2 linked regions of the Xanthobacter dioxanivorans genome follow. The protein of the gene in region 2 binds, or shares a complex with, the protein of the main gene of each other region. Links are inferred from orthologs where the notes say so. Each region holds a gene or a part of one and is shown on either strand. Other genes may lie near its edges.

Region 1 (11,200 bases), 340 kb from region 2 along the record:
AGATAGCCGCGCGCCTTCGCGCCGAGGCGTGACTGCAGCGTCTCCTCGAAATGCCGGGCGGCCAGCGCCATCACCTCGAACAGGGTGCGCCGGCGCTCTTCCTTCTTCGCCGCCTCGGGGGTGGCCTGCGGTACCGGCAGGCCGGCCATGGAGGCGAGACGCTCCACCGCTTCGCCGAAGGGCACGCCCTCGGTCTCCATCAGGAAGTCGAACACGTCCCCGTGCTTGCCGGAGGAGAAGCAGTGGTAGAAGCCCTTCTGGTCATTGACGAAGAAGGACGGGGTCTTCTCCGCGTTGAAGGGGGAGAGGCCGGCGAACTCGCGTCCTTGCTTCTTCAGCCGGACCCGCCGGCCCACCACCTCGGACACCGGGAGGCGGGCGCGGATCTCGTCGAGGAAGGCGGGTGGGAAGCGCATTCGGGTCAGGGTCCGGGGCGTCAGCCCATCAGTCTAGCGAAACAGGAGCGGGTGCGGCAGCGCCGATCGCATGCCGGTGGGGGGCGCGGCCGCGCCGGCCGCGCCGGCTCGCACTATCCTCGTTATCCACAGCCGGTCATCTCGCGAAATGCGTGCGCACATGCTGCCCGCCGCAGTCGGGGCCAAGGCAATCGCTGATCGGCCGGCCCTTTCGGCACGGGCCCGGCTGTCACGGGTTCGCTGGCCGATGTCCTGAATACCACCTTCCGGTGTTAAATTCTCTTTCTGCGGCCTGCCCGCGGTCAGGCGCGCTGCTGCCGGACGCCGGCCGTCCCCGCCATCGGGTTGCCGGCGCACGCGCCTTTTGCGCGCGGGCGGGGCCTGGAGCCGCCGCCGACGCGTGGTCGGGGCGGCCCCAAAGGTGGGGCGGACAGCGTCAGCCCGCGTTGGTGAGCGCGTCCTTCACCCAGCCAGAGGCCTTGCCGAAGTCGATGGCGCCGGCATGGCGCTCCTTGAGGACCGCCATGGTGCGGCCCATGTCCTTGATGCCCTTGGCCTCGATCTCGGCGATCACCGCGGCGATGGCGGCGCGGGTGTCGGCCTCGGAGAGCTGCTGCGGCAGGAAGGCCTGGATGTAGGTGATCTCCTCGCGCTCCTGCGCGGCGAGCTCGGGGCGCCCGGCCTCGTCATAGATCTTCGCGCTCTCCTCGCGCTGCTTCACCATCTTCGCGAGGAGCGCCCGCAGTTCGTCGTCGGTCAGGGGGTCCTTGCCGTGGCCGCGCTGCTCGATGTCGCGGTCCTTCAGCGCCGCGTTGATCAGGCGCAGCGTGCCGGTGCGGCGCTTGTCCTGGGCCTTCAGTGACTCTTTCAGAGCCGCATTGATGTCGTCACGAAGCACGGAACGTTGTCCTTGTTGCAATTGTGATCCGGATGGAAGTGCTGGCGCGGGAGGGAGAAGGCGGCCGGGCCTCTTCCGCGTGGCCGCCACGCCTCCGCAGGAGGCTCCCTGCGTCCGCTCGACCGCGCTTTCGACCGCAGCCGTGGCCCGACATCTGCGGGTCCACATGCACCGCGACGCACAAATTCACGCGCTTGACGCTGGAAACGTCGCGCGTGAGCCTCTATCTAGGCGATCCATGACGAACGAACAAGACCACGCCCTGACCGCCCCGGCCGCGGGCCGGGATGCGACGCCCCCCGCCGAAGGCTGGAGCGAGCCCAAGCCCACGGCTGTGCTCGTCCTCGCCGACGGCACGGTGCTCGAAGGCTTCGGCATCGGTGCCGAGGCGAGCCTGGCTGGCGAGGTGTGCTTCAACACCGCCATCACCGGCTACGAGGAGATCCTCACGGATCCCTCCTATGCGGGCCAGATCATCACCTTCACCTTCCCGCACATCGGCAATGTGGGCACCAACGAAGAGGACATCGAGACGGTGTCCATGGCCCAGTCCTCCGGCGTGCGCGGCGTGGTGCTGCGCACAGCGGTGACCGAGCCGTCCAACTACCGCGCCACCCGCCACCTCGACGAGTGGCTGAAGGCGCGCGGCATCCCCGGCATCAGCGGCATCGACACCCGCGCGCTCACCGCCCTCATCCGCGAGGGCGGCATGCCCAACGCGGTCATCGCCCATTCCCGCGACGGCGTCTTCGATCTCGACGCGCTCAAGGCCGAGGCGCGCCAGTGGCCCGGCCTCGTGGGCATGGACCTCGTGCCTGGCGTCACCTCGGCCCAGCGCTTCGCCTGGGACGAGACCACCTGGGGCTGGGCGACCGGATACGGCCGCGAGGATGCGCCCCGCCACCATGTGGTGGCGGTGGACTATGGCGTGAAGCGCAACATCCTGCGCCTGCTCGCCAGCGCCGGCTGCAAGGTGACGGTGGTGCCGGCCACGGCCTCGGCCGGGGACATCCTGGCGCTGAAGCCGGACGGCGTCTTCCTCTCCAACGGCCCGGGCGATCCGGCGGCGACGGGGGAATATGCGGTGCCGGTGATTCGCGAGATCATCGCCAGCGGCGTGCCCACCTTCGGCATCTGCCTCGGCCACCAGATGATCGGCCTCGCGGTGGGCGGGCGCACCATGAAGATGCACCAGGGGCACCACGGCGCGAACCACCCGGTGAAGGACCTCACCACCGGCAAGGTGGAGATCACCTCCATGAACCACGGTTTCGCCGTGGATCGTGGCAGCTTGCCGGAAAATGCGATCGAGACCCACGTCTCCCTGTTCGACGGCTCCAATGCCGGCATCGCGCTGGCCGACCGGCCGGTCTTCTCGGTGCAGTACCATCCCGAGGCGAGCCCCGGCCCGCACGACAGCCACTATCTCTTCGATCGCTTCGTGCAGATGATCGAGAAGAGCAAGGCGGCCTGAGCGCGCCGCCCCTGGACTGAAAAGGCCGGCGCCGGGGATATCCTGGAGCCGGCCTTTTTCGTTGGGGGGCCAGGGAGGCCTCGGAGTGGCGAGGGCTTCGGGAAGGTTCAGTCCTCCCGCCACGCCCACAGCAGATCGTGCATGCCGTCCCTGAGACGGAAGCCCTTGGCGACGAGGTGGGCCTTCAGGTCGGCGCGGGTGCGCGGCGACTGCTTCTGGTCATGCACCTCGATCACCATCTGGCGGATGCGCTTCAGCACGCCGTCGGACGCGCCATAGAGGATGGAAAACTCGGCGCCCTCGCAATCCATCTTGAGGAAGGCGCAGCTTTCGATGCCGTGGCGGGCAAAGGCCTCCTCGAGCGTCGTCGTCGCCACCGTCACCTTCTCCCCCTTCGTGCTCAGCAGCGAACCGGAGGTGGAGACGCCGCCTGCATTTCCACGATGGAAGGTCATTTCCCCCGCCGTGTCGGAGATGGCCTGCGGCACCGGCACCAGCCGGCCGGCGGCGAGGGCGGCGTTGGCGGACAGGTGAGCGAAATTGACCGGGTCCGGCTCGAAGGCGATCACCCGTCCGGCCGCCAGGCGATGCAGGGCGAACATGCTGAAGGCGCCGATGTTCGCGCCGATGTCGACGACGGTATCGCCGGGCTGCACCGGGAGCGGCATCCCCTTGAGGTAGGCCTCGTCGAAGAACACTTCCTTGAACTCGTGCAGCACCTCGCGCGGCACCTTCACCTCGACGCCCGAGCGCAGCCGGAAATGGGCCACGGGCGCCTGGGTCAGGCCGTACTTGAAGGCGAAGTAGGTGGGCCAGTTGGAGATGTTCTTGACGAGATTGGCATAGCGCATGGGATGAGGAGGCTGCCCTTGTGCGGACCCATGCCGCATGGGTCCCTTCTCCCCCGGAGGGGCGCCCCCCTCTTTAATCCGAAAACACCGAAAGGTCAGTCCGGAAAGGTCAGTCCGGAAAGGTCCGTCCGGACAAGGTCAGTCCAGGCAAGGTCAGTCGAGGAAGTGGCCGTGCTCTGCCACGTGCCGGGCGAGGCCCAGCGTGTGCTCGCGCACCAGACGCTCGGCAAGATCCGCGTCGCGCTTCTCGATGGCTTCCACGATGCGGGTGTGGTCGAGGATGGAGCGCTGCGCCCGGTGATCCTGGCCGATGGTGACCTTGCGCACGCCGCGCATATGCGGGAACAGGCTCTCGGTCGTCTCGCCGATCAGCGCGCAGCCGGACATGCGGATGATGAGCTTGTGAAAGGCGAGGTTGGCCTCCGAATACTCGGACACGAACTCTTCCGGGTCGCGGTTGGCGAAGGCGCGCACATTCTCGCGCAGGAGGCGGATCTCGGCCTCGCTCGCCCGCTCGCAGGCCAGCCGCGCCGCCATGCCCTCTAGGGCGGCCCAGACGGTGATCATCTCGATGATCTCCCGCTTGGACTTGCGGACCACGAAGATGCCGCGGCGCGGTACCGAGCGCACGAACCCTTCCTGCTCCAGAAGGGTCATGGCCTCGCGGATCGGCGTGCGGGAGACGCCCAGCTTCTCGGAGAGCTGACGCTCCTCGAGGCGGATTTCCTCGGGGTGGCTGTAGATGTCCATCTCCATGATGGCCGCCTTCAGCGCCTTGTAGGCCTTCATCCGGAAGCTCGATTCCGTCTCGATCGGCTTCACGTTGATATCCTGGTACGTCATCGCACCCCTTCGCCTTAGGCTCGTCGACGCGCTCGGCCGGTCGCCGGAATTCCCACCGCCCGCCGCAACGTGTGATTCTCCGCGCGGCGTATTGAATACATCATATCAGATCGCCGAATAGGCGTTAGGGCAGGTAATGACGCATGGATAGCTGCGCCCTGTCGTTGCGATGCAGCAAAATCCCCCCTCCCTCCTCCCGCACTGCGCGTTGACAGAATGTATTCTGAATACCAGCATCAGTGTCCAAGGGCCGCATTGAACGGTCCGCATACGAGGCGGCAGGCGCCGCCAGGGGAGGACATCATGATCACCGTCGACGATATCCTGCGCGAGAAGCGCCATACCCGCGTTGTCACCCTGCGCATGCAGGAGACCGTGGCCGACGCCGTCCGGGTGATGAAGCGGGAGAACATCTCCTCCGTCATCGTCACCGACATCTGCGGCACCGAGGGGAGCACCGTGATGGGCGTGTTCTCCGAGCGCGACGTGACGCGCGCGCTTCTGGAGCACGGAAGCAACACCCCGCGCATGCTGCTTGCGAGCCTGCTCAAGCGGGAGGTCATCTCCTGCCGCCTCGACGACGGCATCGCCACCGTCCTGCGTCTCATGGACGAGCACCAGGTGCGGCATCTGCCGGTGATGGAAGAATACACGCTCATCGGCGTCATCAGCGCCACTGACCTCATGCGCCACTACCTGCGGGAAGCGGAGATGAAGACCCTTCTCGATCCCGCGCTGGGCGGCATGGACGCCCACCTCACGCCGCTGCGCTGAGCCCGGCGGGGGGAGCTGACCCATCGTCGCTGAAGAAGATTGCGGCGGGGAAATGATGATGTTAGTCTTGGTATCTGGCATACGTAATGTCGTACACAGTGCCACGGGCGATGATCCTCAGGGTCAGTCCAAGCCGGCGCAGACCGGCACCCAGCAAGACAAGGGCTAGGAAATCCGGGAGTGGTGCATGGGCAACGCGCTCGACGGCGTACGCGTCCTGGACATGACGCACGTGCAGTCCGGCCCGTCGGCGACGCAGCTTCTTGCGTGGCTGGGGGCGGATGTCGTCAAGGTTGAGATGCCGCGGCGGGGGGACATCACCCGCTCGCAGCTGCGGGACAAGTCCAATGTGGACAGTCTCTATTTCACCATGCTGAACGCCAACAAGCGCAGCGTGACGCTGAACATCAAGACGCCGCAGGGCCAGGAGGCGCTGGGGCGCCTCATCGACGCCTGCGACGTGATGGTGGAGAATTTCGGCCCCGGCGTGCTCGAGCGCCAGGGCTTCGGCTACGAGGCGGTGCGCGCCCGTAACCCGCGCCTGATCTATGCCTCCATCCGCGGCTTCGCGGAGGCCTCCGGCATTGATGCCAAGGCCTATGAGACCATCGCCCAAGCCATGGGTGGCGCCATGAGCACCACCGGATGGCGGTCCGGCCCGCCGACCGCCTCCAGCGCCCAGATCGGCGACACCGGCACCGGCATCCACTGCGTCGCCGGCATCCTCGCCGCCCTCTATCAGCGCACGGTGACGGGCGAGGGCCAGCGGGTGGACGTGGCCATGCAGGATTGCGTCATGAACCTGCTGCGCGTGAAGCTGCGCGACCAGCAGCGTCTCGACGCGGGTCCGCTCACCGAATATCCCGGCGCTCCCGAGGGCGATTGCGTTCCCCGCGCCGGCAATGCGTCCGGCGGCGGCCAGCCGGGAGCGGCGCTGCGCTGCGCGCCGGGGGGCGAGAATGACTTCTGCTACGTCATCATCCAGCCCCAGGGCTGGGCGCCGCTGATGCGTTTGGTGGGCCGCAAGGACCTCATCGACGATCCCAAGTTCGCCGCCCACGAGGCCCGCGCCCAGCGCCTCGACCAGTGCTTCGAGATCATCGAGCGCTGGACGGTGAAGCGCACCAAGTTCGAGGTCATGGCCGCGCTCAAGGCCATCGACGTGCCCTGCGGCCCGGTGCTTTCCACCCGGGACATCCTGGACGACCGGGCGCTCTACGAGCGCGGCTTCCTGGTGGAGGTGCCGCACCCCGAGCGGGGCAGCTACGTGACGCTCGGCTCGCCGATACAGCTTTCGGCGAGCCATGTTCCGGTGGACCGTGCTCCCCTGCTGGGCGAGCACACGCAGGCGGTGCTCGCCGACCTCGGTTTCACTGAAGAAGAGATCGCCGGCATGCGTGCCGCCGGTGCCGTCTGACGGGAGCAAAAATCACCCGTCCGAGCAATCCGCCGCCTCATGAGGGAAAAGAGGATGAGGCGGTTACCAACACCAAAATAAGAAATTGTGCCAAGGGGTAGGAAGATGGTTGAAGCTGCAGTTAAGGCACCAGCGACGAATCGCTGGATGCAATTGATCGCCGGCGTGGTCTGCATGGTTGCCGCCGCGAACATTCAGTATTCCTGGACGTTGTTCGTGCCCGAGATCGTCAGCACCCACGGGTGGACGCGCGCCTCGGTGCAGGTGGCCTTCACCGTGTTCGTGGTGGTGCAGACCTGGCTCACCCCCATCGAAGGCTATTTCATCGACAAGTATGGGCCGCGGGTGATGGTGATGGTGGGCGGCCTGTTCACCGGCCTCTCCTGGGTGCTGAACTCTTACGCGACCTCGCTCACCGCGCTCTACGTGGCCGCCGCCGTCGGCGGCATCGGCGTCGGCTGTGTCTATGCCACCTGCGTGAACGCCGCGCTGAAGTGGTTTCCCGACCGGCGCGGCCTCGCCGTGGGGCTCACCGCCGCCGGCTATGGTTCGGGCACGGTGCTCACCATCCTGCCCATCGCCGCCATGATCAAGTCGAGCGGCTACCAGGAGACCTTCTTCACCTTCGGCCTGGTGCAGGGCGCGGTCATCCTGCTCGCCGCCGGCTTCCTGCGGGCGCCGTCGAAGACCGAGGTCGTCTATTCCTCCACCGTGGCCCAGAGCCGGCGCGACTACACCCTGGGCGAGGCGCTCCAGACCCCGGTGTTCTGGATCATGCTCACCCTGTTCGTCCTCACCGTGTCCGGCGGCCTCATGGCGGTGGCGCAGCTGGGCGTGATCGCCGAAGACCTCGGCGTGAAGCATATCGAGGTGAACCTCTATTTCTTCGCAATGGCCGCTCTGCCGTTCGCGCTGATGCTGGACCGCATCCTGAACGGCTTCTCTCGGCCCTTCTTCGGCTGGATCTCGGACCATATCGGCCGTGAGAAGACCATGTTCTTCGCCTTCGCCATGGAAGGCATCGGCATCGTCGCGCTGGGGACGTTCGGCCACAATCCATGGGCCTTCATCATCCTCTCGGGCGTGGTCTTCCTGGCCTGGGGCGAAGTCTATTCCCTGTTCTCGGCCACGGCCGCGGATACGTTCGGCTCCAAGCATATCGGCAAGATCTACGGCATGCTCTACACGGCCAAGGGCTTCGCCGCCTTGCTGGTGCCGCTCGCCAACATCCTGATGGAGGCGACGGGAAGCTGGACCACGGTGCTCTACACCGTGGCGGCCATGGACCTGACGGCCGCTTTCGGCGCCCTGTTCGTGCTCCGGCCCATGCTGGCGCGCCACCATCGCCTCAACGCGGAGGCTGCGGCGCGGGCCGCGGCGACGCGCGAGGTCACGGCCTGAGCCTTGTCCCATCATGGTCGCATCATGCCGCCACGTGCCGCATGGCGGGTTTACCCGACGCCGGGGGTCCGTGATCACGTGAGCGGATAAAAAGTCCCTCCACCGTCCTTGTGGCGGTTCCTCAAGCCCCGGCCTGCGCCGGGGCTTTTTTTGTCCGCGCCGTGCCTGGCGAAGGACCGAAGCCCGTACACGCATACGCCCATCCGCCCCATGCGCACCGCGGTCACGACGGTATCGGCAGCCCGCATGATGCATTGCCGCAATTGTAAGAGCGTATGGCAAAGTGTTGGGCAGATATTCGCGCAGGCGTGGCGCAGAAGGAATCAAGAAAAAGGCCACTGAAGGCCGGGGGTATTCGCCTTCAGGCTGTCGCAGTCGCCCCTGAAAGCCTGTAATACAGCGGATGTAGCGGTTAGGTAGCTGTTACATGCATTATGTATACGATATTTTCGATACACCTTTCTCCGTGGTACGCGAGCGGGTCGGCCGAACATCAACGGCGCAAAGAAGCCCGCAACAGAATGGCGACCGTCACGGGCCGTTCATCGCTCTCGATGATCCCCAGTGAGAAAGGGAAGGAAATGCCTCAGAACACCTCCGCGCCCACGCGCGGTCCCGCCGCAGGCCCCGTCGCGGGTCCCCTGGGCGGGCGCTGGCTGCAACTCGCCATTGGCGTCGTGTGCATGTCCATGATCGCCAACCTGCAATACGGCTGGACGCTGTTCGTCGAGCCGATGAACGAGAAGCACCAGTGGGGCCGCGCCGCCATCCAGGTGGCCTTCACCATCTTCGTCGTGTTCGAGACTTGGCTGGTGCCGGTCGAGGGCTGGTTCGTGGACAAGTTCGGCCCGCGCATCGTGGTCTTCGTCGGCGCCATTCTCTGCGGTCTGTCCTGGGTGCTGAACTCGATGGCGGACAGCCTCACCATGCTCTACATCTCGGCCGCCCTCGGCGGTACTGGTGCGGGCGCCGTCTACGGGACCTGCGTCGGCTCGGCGCTGAAATGGTTCCCGGATCGCCGCGGCCTTGCCGCCGGCATCACCGCCGCCGGCTTCGGCGCCGGATCGGCCCTGACGATCGTGCCCATCGCGGCCATGATCAAGTCGCAGGGCTACGAGCACACCTTTCTCTTCTTCGGCCTGATCCAGGGCGCGGTCGTTCTCGTGCTCTCGTTCTTCCTGGCGGCTCCGAAGGAAGGCCAGCTTCCGGTGGTAGCCGTCCCCACGGTCAACCAGAGCCGGCGCAATTACGGCCCAGGCGAGATGCTGAAGGCCCCGGTGTTCTGGGTCATGTATCTGATGTTCGTGCTGGTGGCGGCTGGCGGCCTCATGGCGACGGCCCAGCTCGGCTCCATCGCCAAGGACTTCAAGATCGCCGACGTGCCGGTGTCGCTGCTCGGCCTCACCATGCCGGCGCTGACCTTCGCCCTGTCCATCGACCGGGTGCTGAACGGCCTGACCCGTCCTTTCTTCGGCTGGGTGTCGGACAATATCGGGCGTGAGAACACCATGTTCATCGCCTTCGGCCTGGAGGCTGTCGGCGTGCTGGCGCTCGCCCACTTCGGCTCCAACCCGGTGCTGTTCGTGCTGCTGACGGGGCTCGTCTTCTTCGCCTGGGGCGAGATCTACTCGCTCTTCCCGGCGACCTGCGGCGACACGTTCGGCTCGCGCTACGCCACCACCAATGCCGGTCTCCTCTACACCGCGAAGGGCACCGCATCGCTGGTGGTCCCCATGGCATCGGTCGCCGTGGCGAGCCTGGGCAACTGGGACCTGGTGTTCATGATCACCGCCGCGGTCAACGCCGTCGCGGCGCTCATGGCCCTCCTGGTGCTCAAGCCGCTCCGCGCCCGCTTCGTGGCCGGCGCCACCGCCGCCGAGGTGGTGAAGGCGAGCGGCGCCAAGGTCGCCGGCTGAGCGCGCGGGCCGAACCGGCCCGCCGAAAACGCCTTTGGCCCACCTACCCCGGGCCCACCTGGAGGGGGCGGCTTGCCGCTCCCTCTTTTTCCTTTTTTCCGATCAGTTCCCGCGGGGCACCGCCATGGCGGGCGCGACCGCGTCGTTCGCCGCGTGGCGCACCTGGGCGAAGCGCGGTTCGGGGGCCTGCAGAAGGACGTCCTCCACCGGAATGCCCATGCCGCCTGCGGCGGTCATGTAGGGCTTGTCCGCGGAGATGCCGGTGACCGCCAGCGAAAGCACGATCCCGAAAAGGCCAAGGGCCGTAAGTTCCAGTGCGTTCATATTCTTTCTCCCGGCACCTCAAGTGCCGAAGCCAGGCGCCACCACGCGCCCTTGAGCTGAGAGCGTTCTAGCCCATCCGGGCCATGCCGTGGTATACATAATACGCACGGGTTCCCCCTCAATGCTGCATAGCAGCATCGTTGCGGGACGCCATCAACGGGAGAGCTGCCGGCGCGACGAGGCGCCGCGCCGCCTCAGGCCTGGGCGAGCCCCTTGAGATGGGCAAGGAGGCCGGCGGTGGAGGGCGAGGTCCCGGCCGGAAGGGGCGCGCCGGTCATGGCCGGCAGGAACTGGGTGGCGAGTTCCTTGCCCAGCTCCACGCCCCACTGGTCGAAGGCGTTGATGTCCCACACCGCCGCCTCGACGAACACACGGTGCTCATAGAGGGCGATGATCCGTCCGAGCGTGAACGGGTCCAGCACCGCATAGGCGATGGTCACCGATGGGCGGTCGCCGGGGAAGACGCGGTGCGGAGCAAGGCGTGCCACCTCCTCCTCGGCGAGGCCCTTGGCCGCGAGCTGCGCCGCTGCCTGCTCCAGGCTCCGCCCGCGCATCAGCGCTTCCGACTGGGCGAGGCAGTTGGCGACCAGCAGGTCCTGGTGGTTCCTCAGCTCCGGCTCGTGTCCCTCCGCCGCCACCAGGAACTCCACGGGCACGATGTCCGTGCCCTGGTGGAGCAGTTGGAAGAAGGCGTGTTGCGCATTGGTGCCCGGCTCGCCCCAGACGATGGGGCCGGTGGCGCGCGCCGTCTTTTGTCCGTCGCGCGTCACGCTCTTGCCGTTCGATTCCATGTCCAGCTGCTGGAGATAGGCCGGAAGACGCGCCAAGCGCTGGTCGTAGGGGATGATGGCGCGGCTGGGATAGGAGCAGACGTTGCGGTGCCAGA
Region 2 (12,282 bases):
CAGCTTGCGCTGCACCAGGTCCGGCTGGACCGGCTGGCGCATGCGGATGGCCACGTCCGCCTCGCGCATGGCGAGATCCAGTTCCTCGTCGGTGAGGATGAGCTGGATGCGGATGTCGGGGAACAGGTCCACGAACTCGCCCACCCGCGCCGTCAGCCAGTGGGTGCCGAGCCCCATGGTGGTGGTCACGCGCAGGTCGCCATTGGGCTTCTCCCGGCTGTCGGTGAGCTGCGCGCGCGCCGATTCGAGCTTCAGGAACACCTCATGGGCGGTGCGGTAGAGCAGCTCCCCCTGCTCGGTGAGGATGAGGCCGCGGGCGTGGCGGTGGAACAGGGGTACCTTCAGCTCGGCCTCGAGCGCGGAGACCTGCCGGCTCACCGCCGATTGCGACAAGCCCAGCGTCTCGCCCGCATGGGTGAACGAACCGGCTTCGGCGGCGACGTGGAAGACCTTCAGCTTGTCCCAATCCATCAGCCCCAGCCCCTCACCCGTCACCGGCCATTCTCCGCCGGGACTGCCACATGGTTCAATCGGTTAGAACGAAGAGTCCGGCGCCGCGCCTTCACACAGATGCCTCCATCGCGGAAGCACCTGCCTCCGGGACGGGGCGCGGCGGGAGGCGGGCTATTCGGCCGCCTTCGCCACGCTTTGGTGCGCCAGGAAGCGTTCCGCCTCCAGTGCGGCCATGCATCCACGGCCCGCCGCCGTGACCGCCTGGCGATAGATGTCGTCGGCCACGTCGCCCGCCGCGAACACGCCCGGAACCGACGTGGCCGTGGAATCGGGAGCGGTCCAGACGTAGCCGCTTTCCTTGAGCCTCAACTGGTCTTTCACCAGCTCTGTGGCAGGCGCATGGCCGATGGCGATGAATATGCCGTCAGCGCCGAGCTCGGTGAGGGCACCGGTCCGCACGTCGCGCAGCCTGGCGGCGGTGACCTTGGTGATGGCGTCGTCGTTCAGGCCGACCACCTCGGCGAGCTCCGCATTCCAGACCACGTTGACCTTGGGATTGGCGAACAGGCGCTCCTGCAGGATCTTTTCGGCGCGGAAGCCGTCACGGCGGTGCACCACCGTCACCTTGGAGGCGAAGTTGGTGAGGAACAGCGCTTCCTCTACCGCCGTGTTGCCGCCGCCCACCACGACCACCTCCTTGCCGCGATAGAAGAAGCCGTCGCAGGTGGCGCAGGCGGAAACGCCGAAGCCGCGATAGGCCGCCTCGCTCTCCATCCCCAGCCAGCGCGCCTGGGCACCGGTGGCGAGGATCACCACGTCGGCCACGTAGGTCGCGCCGGATTCGGTCACCATCCGGAACGGCCGATGGGAGAGATCAAGGCTCGCCACGTGGTCGGCGATGATCTTCGTGCCCATGTGCTCGGCCTGGGCGCGCATCTGCTCCATCAGCCACGGACCCTGGATCGGGTCGGCGAAGCCGGGATAATTCTCCACATCGGTGGTGATGGTGAGCTGGCCGCCGGGCTGGATGCCCTCGAAGAGCACCGGCTCCAGCATCGCGCGGGCCGCATAGATGGCCGCAGTATAGCCGGCGGGGCCAGACCCGATGATGACGACCTTCACGTTCTGGGCAGTCATAATGTCCTCGGAAAACGCTGCGTCGGGCCCTGCGCCGACGCCATGCGGCGCGCCCGGAGCCTGTCCCGCGCCAGCGCGGGAGCCATGCGCGAATGTAGGGGCTCTCCTGCACCGCCACAAGGCACCGGCTCCGCTGCCGATCGAAGCGTTCCGCCGCAGGGCCGCGCACGGCGGCGGAACGCTTCGCGGACGCACCCCGCGAAAGATTATTTCGTTGCGTTGCGGCAAACGCGCACTAAGGTGCCGCTGTCCGTTGCCCCACAGGAGCCTCGCCTTGACCGTTCGCCTCGACGCTGTCGATTGGAAGATCCTCGACGAGCTGCAGCGGGATGGGCGCATGACCAACGTGGAGCTGTCACGCCGCGTCGGCATCTCCGCCCCGCCCTGCCTGCGCCGGGTGCGGGCGCTGGAAGAGGACGGCATCATCCTGGGCTATCGGGCGCTGCTCGAGGAAAAGCGGCTCGGCTACGACCTGATGGCCTTTGCCATGGTGCACCTCATCAGCCAGGCCGAAACGGACCTCGACGCCTTCCAGCAACGCATCGCCCAATGGCCTCTCGTGCGCAGCGCCTGGATGCTCTCCGGCGACGTGGACTTCCTGATGCTGTGCGTGGCGCCGGACCTGCGGACCTTCCAGGCCTTCGTGCTGGAGATCACCGCCGCGCCGAACGTGCGCAACGTGAAGACGGCGCTCACCCTGAAGCAGGCCAAGAACGCCCCCGTTGTGCCGCTGGAATCGGGAGTGCCGAAAGGCGCCTGAGGGCGGCTCCGCAGCGCGAAGCCCGTGCGGAGCGATGTTCCCCCCGGGCGAGCCGGGGGACCACGCCGCCACAAGAGGCGAGAAGCGGGAAAGCCGGCGCCCGGACCGTCGAGCCGGCGTATCCGGCTCAGGCCCAGCGCACCCCGACGATCTCGAACGATCGCGCGCCCTTCGGGGTCACCACCTCCACGGAAGAGCCCTTCTTCTTGCCGATGAGCGCCCGCGCCACGGGAGAGGAGATGGAGATGCGGCCGGCCTTCGCGTCAGCCTCGCTGTCGCCGACGATCTGCCAGACCTTCTCCTCCTCGGTATCCTCGTCGACGAGGGTGACCGTGGCGCCGAATTTCACCACGTCGCCCGAAAGCTTGGACACGTCGATCACCTCGGCGCGCGACAGCTTGTCCTCCAGGTCGGCGATGCGGCCCTCGTTCAGCGACTGCTGCTCCTTGGCGGCGTGATACTCCGCATTCTCGGACAGGTCGCCATGGGCGCGCGCCTCGGAGATGGCGGCGATGATGCGCGGACGCTCCACCTGCTGACGCTGCTTCAACTCTTGCTCGAGGGCGGTGTAGCCCCCCGCCGTCATGGGAATCTTCTCCATGGGTCCTTCTTCAGACCTCCTGAAATGTCGGCGCGCCGGATTCGCCGTGAACCGGCGCATCCGACGCCTGAAACAGAGCCGCGGCCTGAAGCGCGGCGCTCCAAAACCTCGGCGACCGCCCGCGCGGGGAGACATCTCCCACAGCGAAGGCTCCGCCGCCCCCCTCGGCCATCCGGCGAGGGGAGACGACAACGAAAACGCCCGTGGCGGAACGAGATTCCACGCGCGCCGCGTCCAACCGGGGACGCAGAGTCAGGCGACGGAGGCTTTCCCCCGCGCCAGATCGGACGCCCCGTGCCCACCGGCACTGAAATAGCCCTGCAGCGGGCGCACCGTCAGATCGCCGCCCACATAGGCCTTGATCCCCTGCGCCGCAGCTATGGCTCCCGACAGCGTGGTGTAATACGGCACTTTCTGCAAGAGGGCCGCCCGCCGGAGCGAACGGCTGTCGGCCAGGGCCTGCGCCCCCTCGGTGGTGTTGAAGACGAGCTGCACCCCGCCGTTCTTGATGGCGTCCACGATGTGCGGCCGGCCTTCCAGCACCTTGTTGATCTTCGCGGCGGGCACGCCCTGCTCCTCCAGGAAGCGCTGGGTGCCGGAGGTGGCGATCACCTTGAAGCCGAGCTCCACCAGCATCTTCATGGTGGGCAGGATGCGGACCTTGTCGGCATCCTTCAGCGACACGAACACCGTACCGGACTTGGGCACCTTGGTGCCGCCGCCGAGCTGGCTCTTGGCGAACGCCACGCCGAAATCGGTGTCGAGGCCCATCACCTCGCCGGTGGAGCGCATCTCCGGCCCCAGCACGGTATCCACGCCGGGGAAGCGGGCGAAGGGGAACACCGCCTCCTTGATGGCGATGTGGCCGATCTTCGGCTGCACGAGATGGAAGCCGGCGAGCTTCTCCCCCGCCATCACCCGGGCCGCGATCTTGGCGATGGGCAAGCCGATGACCTTGGCCACGAAGGGCACCGTGCGCGAGGCCCGCGGATTGACCTCCAGCACGTAGATCTCGTCGCCCTTGATGGCGTACTGCACGTTCATGAGCCCGACCACGCCCAGCGCCAGCGCCATGGCGGCGGTCTGCTTCTCCAGCGCGGCGAGGATGTCGGGCGTGAGGGAATAAGGCGGCAGGGAGCAGGCGCTGTCACCCGAATGGATGCCCGCCTCCTCGATGTGCTCCATGATGCCGGCGATGAACACGTCCTTGCCGTCGCACAGGGCGTCGACGTCCACCTCGATGGCGTCGGACAGATAGCGGTCGAACAGCAGCGGGTTCTTGCCCAGAACGGTGTTGATCTGGCCGGTCTTGTCGTTGGGATAGCGGGCCTTCACCTCCTGCGGCACCAGGCCTGGGAGGGTCTCCAGCAGGTAGTCGCCGAGCTGGCTCTCCTCGCGGATGATCTGCATGGCCCGGCCGCCCAGCACGTAGGACGGGCGCACCACCATGGGGTAGCCGAGCTCGGCCGCCACCAGGCGCGCCTGCTCCACCGAATAGGAGATGCCGTTGGCCGGCTGGCGGATCTTGAGGCGATCCAGAAGGGTCTTGAAGCGGTCGCGGTCCTCCGCGAGGTCGATGGCGTCCGGCGAGGTGCCGAGGATCGGCACTTCCGCGTCTTCCAGCGCCTTGGCGAGCTTCAGCGGCGTCTGGCCGCCGAACTGCACGATGACCCCCTTCAGCGTGCCGTTGGTCTGCTCGCGGGCGATCAGCTCCAGCACGTCCTCGGCGGTGAGCGGCTCGAAATAGAGCCGGTCCGAGGTGTCGTAGTCGGTGGAGACCGTCTCCGGGTTGCAGTTGACCATGATGGCTTCATAGCCCGCGTCCTTCAGGGCGAAGGCGGCATGGCAGCAGCAATAGTCGAACTCGATGCCCTGGCCGATGCGGTTCGGCCCGCCGCCGAGGATGATCACCTTCTCCCGGCCGGAGGGTTGCGCCTCGTCGGCGAGCGTGCCGGCGAAGGGTGTCTCGTAGGTGGAGTACATGTAGGCGGTGGGCGAGGCGAACTCGGCCGCGCAGGTGTCGATGCGCTTGTAGGCGGGGCGCACGTCGAGGGCCTGGCGCCGCGTGCGCACCTGCGCCTCGGTGAGGCCGGCGAGGCTGGCGAGGCGCGCGTCGGAAAAGCCCATCGCCTTCAGCCGGCGGAAGGCGCCTTCGGTGCCCGGCAGGCCGAAGCGGCGGACCTTCGCTTCCATCTCCACGATGCCGCGGATCTCGGCGAGGAACCACGGATCGATCTTGCAGGCCGCGTGGATCTGCTCGTCGGTCAGGCCGAAGCGCATGGCCTGCGCCACGTACAGCAGGCGGTCCGGCGTGGGCGTGCCCAGCGCCGCGCGAATGGCATTCTTGTCGTCGCCCTGCCCGAGGCCCTCGATCTCGATGTCGTCGAGGCCGGTGAGGCCGGTCTCCAGCGAGCGCAGGGCCTTCTGCAGGGATTCCTGAAAGGTGCGGCCGATGGCCATGGCCTCGCCCACCGACTTCATGGCGGTGGTCAGGGTCGGCTCGGCACCGGGGAACTTCTCGAAGGCGAAGCGCGGCACCTTCGTCACCACGTAGTCGATGGTGGGTTCGAAGGAGGCCGGCGTCGCCCCGCCGGTGATGTCGTTCTCGATCTCGTCCAGCGTGTAGCCGACCGCGAGGCGCGCCGCGACCTTGGCAATGGGAAATCCCGTGGCCTTGGAGGCCAGCGCCGAGGAGCGCGACACCCGCGGGTTCATCTCGATGACGATGAGCCGGCCGTCCTCGGGATTGACCGCGAACTGCACGTTGGAGCCGCCGGTCTCCACCCCGATCTCGCGCAGCACCGCAAGCGATGCGTCGCGCATGATCTGGTATTCCTTGTCGGTCAGCGTCAGCGCCGGCGCGACAGTGATGGAATCGCCGGTGTGCACCCCCATGGGGTCGATGTTCTCGATGGAGCAGATGATGATGCAGTTGTCCGCCTTGTCGCGGACCACCTCCATCTCATACTCCTTCCAGCCGAGCACGCTCTCCTCGATCAGCACCTCGGAGGTGGGCGAGGCGTCGATGCCGCGCTCGACGATCTCGATGAACTCGGCCTTGTTGTAGGCGATGCCGCCGCCGGTGCCGCCCATGGTGAAGGACGGGCGGATGATGGCGGGCAGGCCCACCACCTCCAGCGCATCGAGCGCCTGGGAGAGGGTCTTGATCTGGCGCGAGACGGGCGTGGACAGGCCGATCTTGGTCATGGCCTCGCGGAACAATTCGCGGTCCTCGGCCTTGTCGATGGCCTCGGCGGTGGCGCCGATCATCTCCACGTCGTATTTTTCGAGCGTACCCATCTTCTTGAGCGACAGCGCGCAGTTGAGCGCGGTCTGCCCGCCCATGGTGGGCAGCAGCGCGAAGCCCTTGGAGCGGTCGCCGCGCTCCTTCTCGATGATCTTGGTGACGATCTCGGCGGTGATGGGCTCGATATAGGTGGCGTCCGCCATGTCCGGGTCGGTCATGATGGTCGCGGGATTCGAGTTGACGAGGACGACCCGGTATCCTTCCTCCTTCAGCGCCTTCACCGCCTGCGTGCCGGAATAGTCAAACTCGCAGGCCTGCCCGATCACGATGGGACCGGCGCCGATGATGAGGATGGTTTCGATATCGGTGCGTTTCGGCATTTCTGTCTGGCGCTCTCCACCGTCGCCGACCGGCCCGACAAGGCCCGGATCCGGCAGCGGGATCAGTTTCGTCGAAGCATCGGGGCGTGGATGCCGGCCGGCGCTCGCAGCCTTTCCCTATCGCGCTCCGGGCGCAAAAAAAGGGCCGCGGGTCACGCGCCCCCGAAAGGATCGAGCACCGCCGCGGACCTCGTCCGAAGCGTGCGCGCATGAAGGCGGAGCGAGTGCGAGGACATCACACCTCGAGAATTCTCTTCACCCTGCGCGCTGATGGGCTTCCTTAGACCATAATTTACGGCGACGGAAGCCGCCACCCGATCCTTCATCGCCGGAGCCGACACAGGTGCCGTCTTCCCTCGCCGGTCTGGTCCACAGATACCGCGACCTCGTCCGGCAGTTCTCCACTTTCGTCGGGGTGGGGCTCGCCGCCACCGCCGCGCATTTCGCCGCCCTCACGCTGGTGGTGGAGGAGGACCTGCTCGGCCCGGTGGCCGGCTCCGCGGTGGGCTTCGTGGTGGGCGGGATCGTGTCCTATTCCCTCAACCGCCGCTACACGTTCGAAACCACCCGCTCCCACGCCGGAGCGGTGCCGCGCTTCATGGTCATCGCCGGGGTGGCCTTCGGGCTCAACGGCCTGCTCATGGAGCTGCTGGTGCATCGGCTGGGGCTGTTCTACCTCCTTGCCCAGGCCATCACCTCCGGCCTCATCATGCTCTGGACATTCTCCGGCTACCGCCTGTGGGCGTTCGCCCACCGCCCCGGCGCGCGCCAGGCCTGAGGGATCCGACCGGTCAGGGCCTGAACGCCTGGAAGGCCATGCGCTGCTGGTTGTGGCCCACATTGGGCTGCACGCGACGCGCTACGAAGCCCGCTCCCTCCAGCAGAGCGCGCATCTCGCTTTCCTCATAGGTGGTGAGGCCCAGCTCGCCCCGCAGCCGGCGATAGGGCGAGAAGTACATCCGCGCGAGGCCGGTGAGCGCCGCCGGCAGGAATTTCTCCCGGATGGCGAGGCCGAGCAGCGCGCCGGCGTCCACCACCGCGCTCACATGCGGGGGAATCACGTCGGCAACCAGGATGCTGCCGCCCGGCGCCAGCTGCACGCGCCAGCGGCACAGCAAAGCGGACAAGGCCTCGCGCGTCAGATACTGGGCGACGGAATTGCACACGATCAGGTCGAAGCTCTCCGGCGGAAGGGCTTCCACCTCCTCGGGGGAGCGCACGCAGATGTTCGGCACCCGCGCGAACCGCTCCGCCAGCCGCGCCCGCACGGCGGGGGCCGCGTCGCTCAGCACGAGCAGGCCGCAGCGACGGGCCATGGCCTCGGCGCCAAGCGCGTCGCCGCATCCGAAATCGAGCACCCGCGCCCGCGGCCCGGGAACGAAGCGCGCCAGGTCGGCGGCGATGCGCGCATAATGCACCTGCCGGTGACGCTCGTTCACATAGATGGCGTTCTCGCCATTCCAGAACGAGATCCAGTCCGCCATCCGGCCATCTCCATCCCCCCAAGCCATGCCGCTAGGGAAGCTCGAGAGATATCCGACGTACCGGGCAACCTCAACGATAATTCACCCAGAATACGCCGACCGTCGGGTTCGCGGCGCGCACGGCCGGATCGCTGGACGCCACGCTTTTCGGCCCCGAGATCCGCGCCTGCGCCGCGCCGCCGAGGCTGGCGGGCAAGGCGAGCTGCACGCCGAGCTCGCAGCCCCCGCCGATATTGGCGAGCTTGCCGCCGCGCCAGTCCCCCACCACGCCCCCGGCCGCCCCGCCGAAGCCCTGGATGCGGAAGGGCTTGCCGTTCGCCTTCTCGAGGTCGGCGAGGCTGGCGCCGATGGAAATGCCGTTGACGCTCCAGGCGCTGGTCTCGGTGAATGCCACGCGGCGGGGAAAGGCGAGGCTGGCCGGGTCCTTCCAGGCGATCTCGAGGCTCAGGGCCGGGTCGTTGGGCAGCAGCACGATGCCGGGGGCGGTGCTGCCGTCCGGCGAGATGATGTTGCCGCTCACCACGTTGCCCTGGCCGAAGTCGGCGGCGATGTTCACCGCCGTCGTATTGGGCGCGAACGGCCCTGCGCACTGGAACTGGCGCGGCCCGGCGGTGGGCTTCGGGATGGACACGATGGTCTCGGAATAGTCGCCGAAATCGTCGGTCTGCTTGACCACGCCGGTGCCCCAACTGTCCGGGTTGCCCTGGCAGGCGGCAAGGGTCGCGGCCCCGGCGAGCGCGAGAACGAGGCGGGCGGGGAGGCGACGCGAAACCATGGCACTCTTCTCTACCGGAGGGACGCTGCGCCGGCCCGCGGCGCCGCCCGGCCGCCAGGTCCGGGCCGCCCTGCCCCCGCGGCCGGCGAAATGCCTTTCTAGAGCACGCGCCGATCCGCGCGCAATGCGGGCGAATCGGCGCGTCACAGGGCATTCATCGGCGGCGGTTTTTCTGCTCCGGTGGGCGGACGGGGGGAGGTCACGATGAACGAGATGCGGACGACACCCGCCGAGGAGCTCGGCAGATCGGTCCAGGACTATATCGACGAGGCGCCCGTCTGGCGCGACGGCACCCGCGTCGCCAGCGTCCCCATGACCGGCATGCAATGGCGCATCTGGTGGCTCGCCGCCGCCGGCAAGTTCTTCGAGGGCCTGGTGGTGTTCATGACCGGCGTGGCCCTGCCGCTCATGGCGAAGGAATTCGGCATGGACGCCTTCCAGCACGGCATCCTGAGCGCGGCGAGCCTGGCCGGCATCCTCGTCGGCGCCCTGCTGCTCGGCGGCCTTGCCGACCGCTTCGGCCGCAAGTTCATGTTCGTGTTGGAGATGATGATATTCATCGTCTTCCTCGCTTTGCTCGCCGTGAGCCCCACCTATGGCTGGACGGTGACGTTCCTGTTCGGCATGGGCGTCGCCCTCGGCTGCGACTACCCCACCGCCCATCTCGTCATCTCCGAGAGCATCCCGACGCCGGCCCGCGGCCGGCTGGTGCTGAGCGCCTTCGGCTTCCAGGCGGTGGGCGCCCTCATCGGCACCCTGGTGGGCTACGTGGTGCTCTCGAACCTGTCGGAGGTCAGCGCCTGGCGCCTCATGTATGCGGCGGCCATCCTGCCGGCGGCCGCGGTGGCCCTCGGCCGGCTCTTCGTGCCCGAGAGCGCCTCCTGGCTGGTCGCCCGCGGACGGGTGGCGGAGGCTGAGCATCACGCGGAGCTGCTGCTGCGGCGCAGCCCGGCCTATCCCAAGGCCATCCACCTCGCCCGGCGGCACCGGCACCACCAGGGGCAGCAACGCCATCTGGCGGTGCTGTTCCAGGGACCCACCCTGCGCGCCACCATCCTCGCCGGCGTGCCGTGGTTCCTGCAGGACCTTGCCACCTACGGCATCGGCATCTTCACGCCCACCATCCTCGCCGCGGCGCTGGGGCATGCGGCCGTCCACGCCCAGGACCTCACCGATATCGTCGCCGACGACATGCTGGCGGCGGAGGGGGCCGCGCTCATCGACCTGCTGCTGCTGGTCGGCATCGGCACGGCGGTGGCGCTGGCCGACAGGGTGGGCCGCATCCCGCTGCAGATCCTCGGCTTTCTCGGCTGTGCCGCCGGGCTGCTGGTGGCCTCCCTGTCGACCTTCTACGACGGGCAGACGCGCATCCTCCTCGTCTTCGCCGGCTTCATGCTGTTCAACTTCATGACCAATCTCGGCCCGAACGCGCAGACCTATCTTCTGGCGGGCGAGGTCTTCCCCACCCACATCCGCGGCATGGGTGCGGGGTTCGCCGCCGCCTTCGCCAAGATCGGCGCGGTGATGACGGCGTTCCTCTTTCCCATCCTGCTGGTGGATCTGGGCACGCGCGCGCTGCTCTACCTGCTGGTGGGCGCCTCGCTCCTCGGGGCCGTCGTCACCTACCTGTTCCGCATCGAAACCACGGGCAAGAGGCTCGACGACATCGGCCTGTAAGGGCAAAGGCGGGCGCTTCCCGGCATGGGGCGGCGTCGGCCGCCGGCCGTTTCAGCCCGCCACCTTCTCCGCCACGGCGCTCCACCAGGCATCCACCGCCGGCAGGCTCGCCGGCGCGATCTCGGCGAGGTCGCCGACGAAGCCGTCCCATTCGGCGCGCACCGTGGGCGAAAGGGAGGTGAGGACGCGGAACTCCGCCGCCACGGCCGCGTGGAAGGCGCTGGTGAGCCCTCGCCCGTCGGCCTCCTGGCGACCGAACTTGGAAAGGATGACCACGGTGTCGGTCAGGTCGCCGCCTTCCGCGAGGCGGGCGGCGATCGCCCGCTCCACCCCCGCCGCCGCGGCGGCAAGGCCCGCCGGGTCGAGGCTGCACCCTGCCGCGCCCGGCCCGAGGTCCTGGTGCAGCCGGTTGGCCTCCCCGGAGACGAGGTCGAGCAGCAACACATCTTCGTGAGCGCAGCCCGGAGGCAAATGCTCGACCACGCCGAGCACGCGCACGCCGGCGGACCGCAACTGCCCCGCCGCCTCGGCGAGAAGGGACTGGATCACCTCCCGGTCCCCGCCCTGCAATGCGAGGATCATCGGCCGCTCACCCACCATCACCGCTTCCTCTGGCCCGGCTCCGTCGCCGGGGCACACGGCGAAGCTGTATCTTGCGCAACATGACACATCCTGGCGCCAAGGGGAGACGGCCGGATCGTTCGGCCTGGCCCTTCCCGCCATATGCCCCCGCCGAACGCCCCGGAACGATGCCTCAGCGACGCCACAAGGCTGCATTATGCGCTGGCATCAAGCCGCGTGTCAGCCGGAGATGCCTGAGCCCGTGACGTCTTACCGACCGCTTTTTTCCACCCTCGTGGCGCTGAACCTTGTCGCCGGCGCGACGGTGCTCCACGCGTCCCCCGCGGCTGCGGCCAAGCGGCACCCGCAGAAGGCCACCGTGCAGACCGAGACCCAGCGGGACCCGGCGATGCTCCGCGTCGACCCGGCGACCCGCGTAGAGCAGCGGTGCAATGCCCGCGCCATGGGTGTCGTGGGCCGCGAGCAGCAGGGCATGCGGCCGGACGAGCTGGTGGCCTACGCCTTCGCCGACACCCAGCAGAAGGACGGCGCGATCAGTGCCCCCGGAGCAGCCATCCGCAGCGCCGGGCGCTGGTACCACCTCTCCTACCGTTGCCACACCGGCGCGGACGGCATGGACGTTACCGACTTCACCTACGTGCTGGGGGCCGAGGTGCCGAAGCAGGACTGGTCCGAGCACAGCCTCGTGCCCTGACACGCCGCGCCGGCTGACGCCGCCGGCAGCGCCTCGCGCGGCAGGCAGGGTCGTGCGGCGCGCCGGTCGGGGAGGAGCATACGCCGCATGCCCGGGGCGCCGCGCCCGTTCACACGGCGCCGCCTTTCCGGTAGATGAGCCAAAGTGCGTCGGTCGGTGATCGGCAGCAGGCTCGAGAGGTTTCTTGTGAACGATCCGGTGAAGCTCGTCCTTGCCTCCGGCTCCCCGCGCCGGCTCGCGCTGCTCAACCAGGCGGGGATCGAGCCGGACCTGCTGATGCCCGCCGACGTGGACGAGACTCCGGAGCGCGGCGAGCTGCCGCGCCGCCTCGCCCAGCGGCTCGCGGAGGAGAAGGGCAAGCTGGTGGCGAAGCGCGCGCAGGAGGCCGGCATGACCGCCCTCGTGCTCGCCGCCGACACGGTGGTGGCGGTGGGCCGGCGTATCCTGCCGAAGCCCGACCTCGTGGACGAGGCGGAGGGTTGCCTGCGCTTG

Evidence for each region.
Region 1: the proteins of carB (region 2) and carA are in contact, whole or in part, in a solved structure (PDB 1KEE), measured with the Escherichia coli proteins. The link is inferred for Xanthobacter dioxanivorans from one-to-one orthologs.

The regions. Positions count from the first base shown.
Region 1 is NZ_CP063362.1:3,540,904-3,552,103, forward strand. What follows is about bases 819-3,670. They hold carA (glutamine-hydrolyzing carbamoyl-phosphate synthase small subunit), read left to right. Parts: upstream 819-1,552; coding sequence 1,553-2,788; downstream 2,789-3,670. Other genes in these bases: EZH22_RS16475 (GatB/YqeY domain-containing protein), read right to left, coding at 853-1,314; EZH22_RS16485 (FkbM family methyltransferase), read right to left, coding at 2,896-3,670. Also shown: dnaG (DNA primase), read right to left, coding at 1-416; more of EZH22_RS16485, read right to left, coding at 3,671-3,678; EZH22_RS16490 (GntR family transcriptional regulator), read right to left, coding at 3,793-4,482; EZH22_RS16495 (CBS domain-containing protein), read left to right, coding at 4,786-5,256; frc (formyl-CoA transferase), read left to right, coding at 5,444-6,673; oxlT (oxalate/formate MFS antiporter), read left to right, coding at 6,848-8,074; oxlT (oxalate/formate MFS antiporter), read left to right, coding at 8,656-9,990; EZH22_RS16515 (hypothetical protein), read right to left, coding at 10,093-10,314; pgi (glucose-6-phosphate isomerase), read right to left, coding at 10,509-11,200. UniProt on the Escherichia coli protein: Small subunit of the glutamine-dependent carbamoyl phosphate synthetase (CPSase).
Region 2 is NZ_CP063362.1:3,192,225-3,204,506, reverse strand. Bases 3,004-6,937 are described here. They hold carB (carbamoyl-phosphate synthase large subunit), read right to left. Parts: upstream 6,579-6,937; coding sequence 3,204-6,578; downstream 3,004-3,203. Other genes in these bases: EZH22_RS14935 (GtrA family protein), read left to right, coding at 6,922-6,937. Also shown: trxB (thioredoxin-disulfide reductase), read right to left, coding at 625-1,593; EZH22_RS14950 (Lrp/AsnC family transcriptional regulator), read left to right, coding at 1,865-2,350; transcription elongation factor GreA, read right to left, coding at 2,478-2,951; more of EZH22_RS14935, read left to right, coding at 6,938-7,356; EZH22_RS14930 (class I SAM-dependent methyltransferase), read right to left, coding at 7,370-8,062; EZH22_RS14925 (hypothetical protein), read right to left, coding at 8,133-8,837; EZH22_RS14920 (MFS transporter), read left to right, coding at 9,042-10,514; EZH22_RS14915 (DUF2478 domain-containing protein), read right to left, coding at 10,566-11,114; EZH22_RS14910 (DUF930 domain-containing protein), read left to right, coding at 11,338-11,790; EZH22_RS14905 (Maf-like protein), read left to right, coding at 11,977-12,282. UniProt on the Escherichia coli protein: Large subunit of the glutamine-dependent carbamoyl phosphate synthetase (CPSase).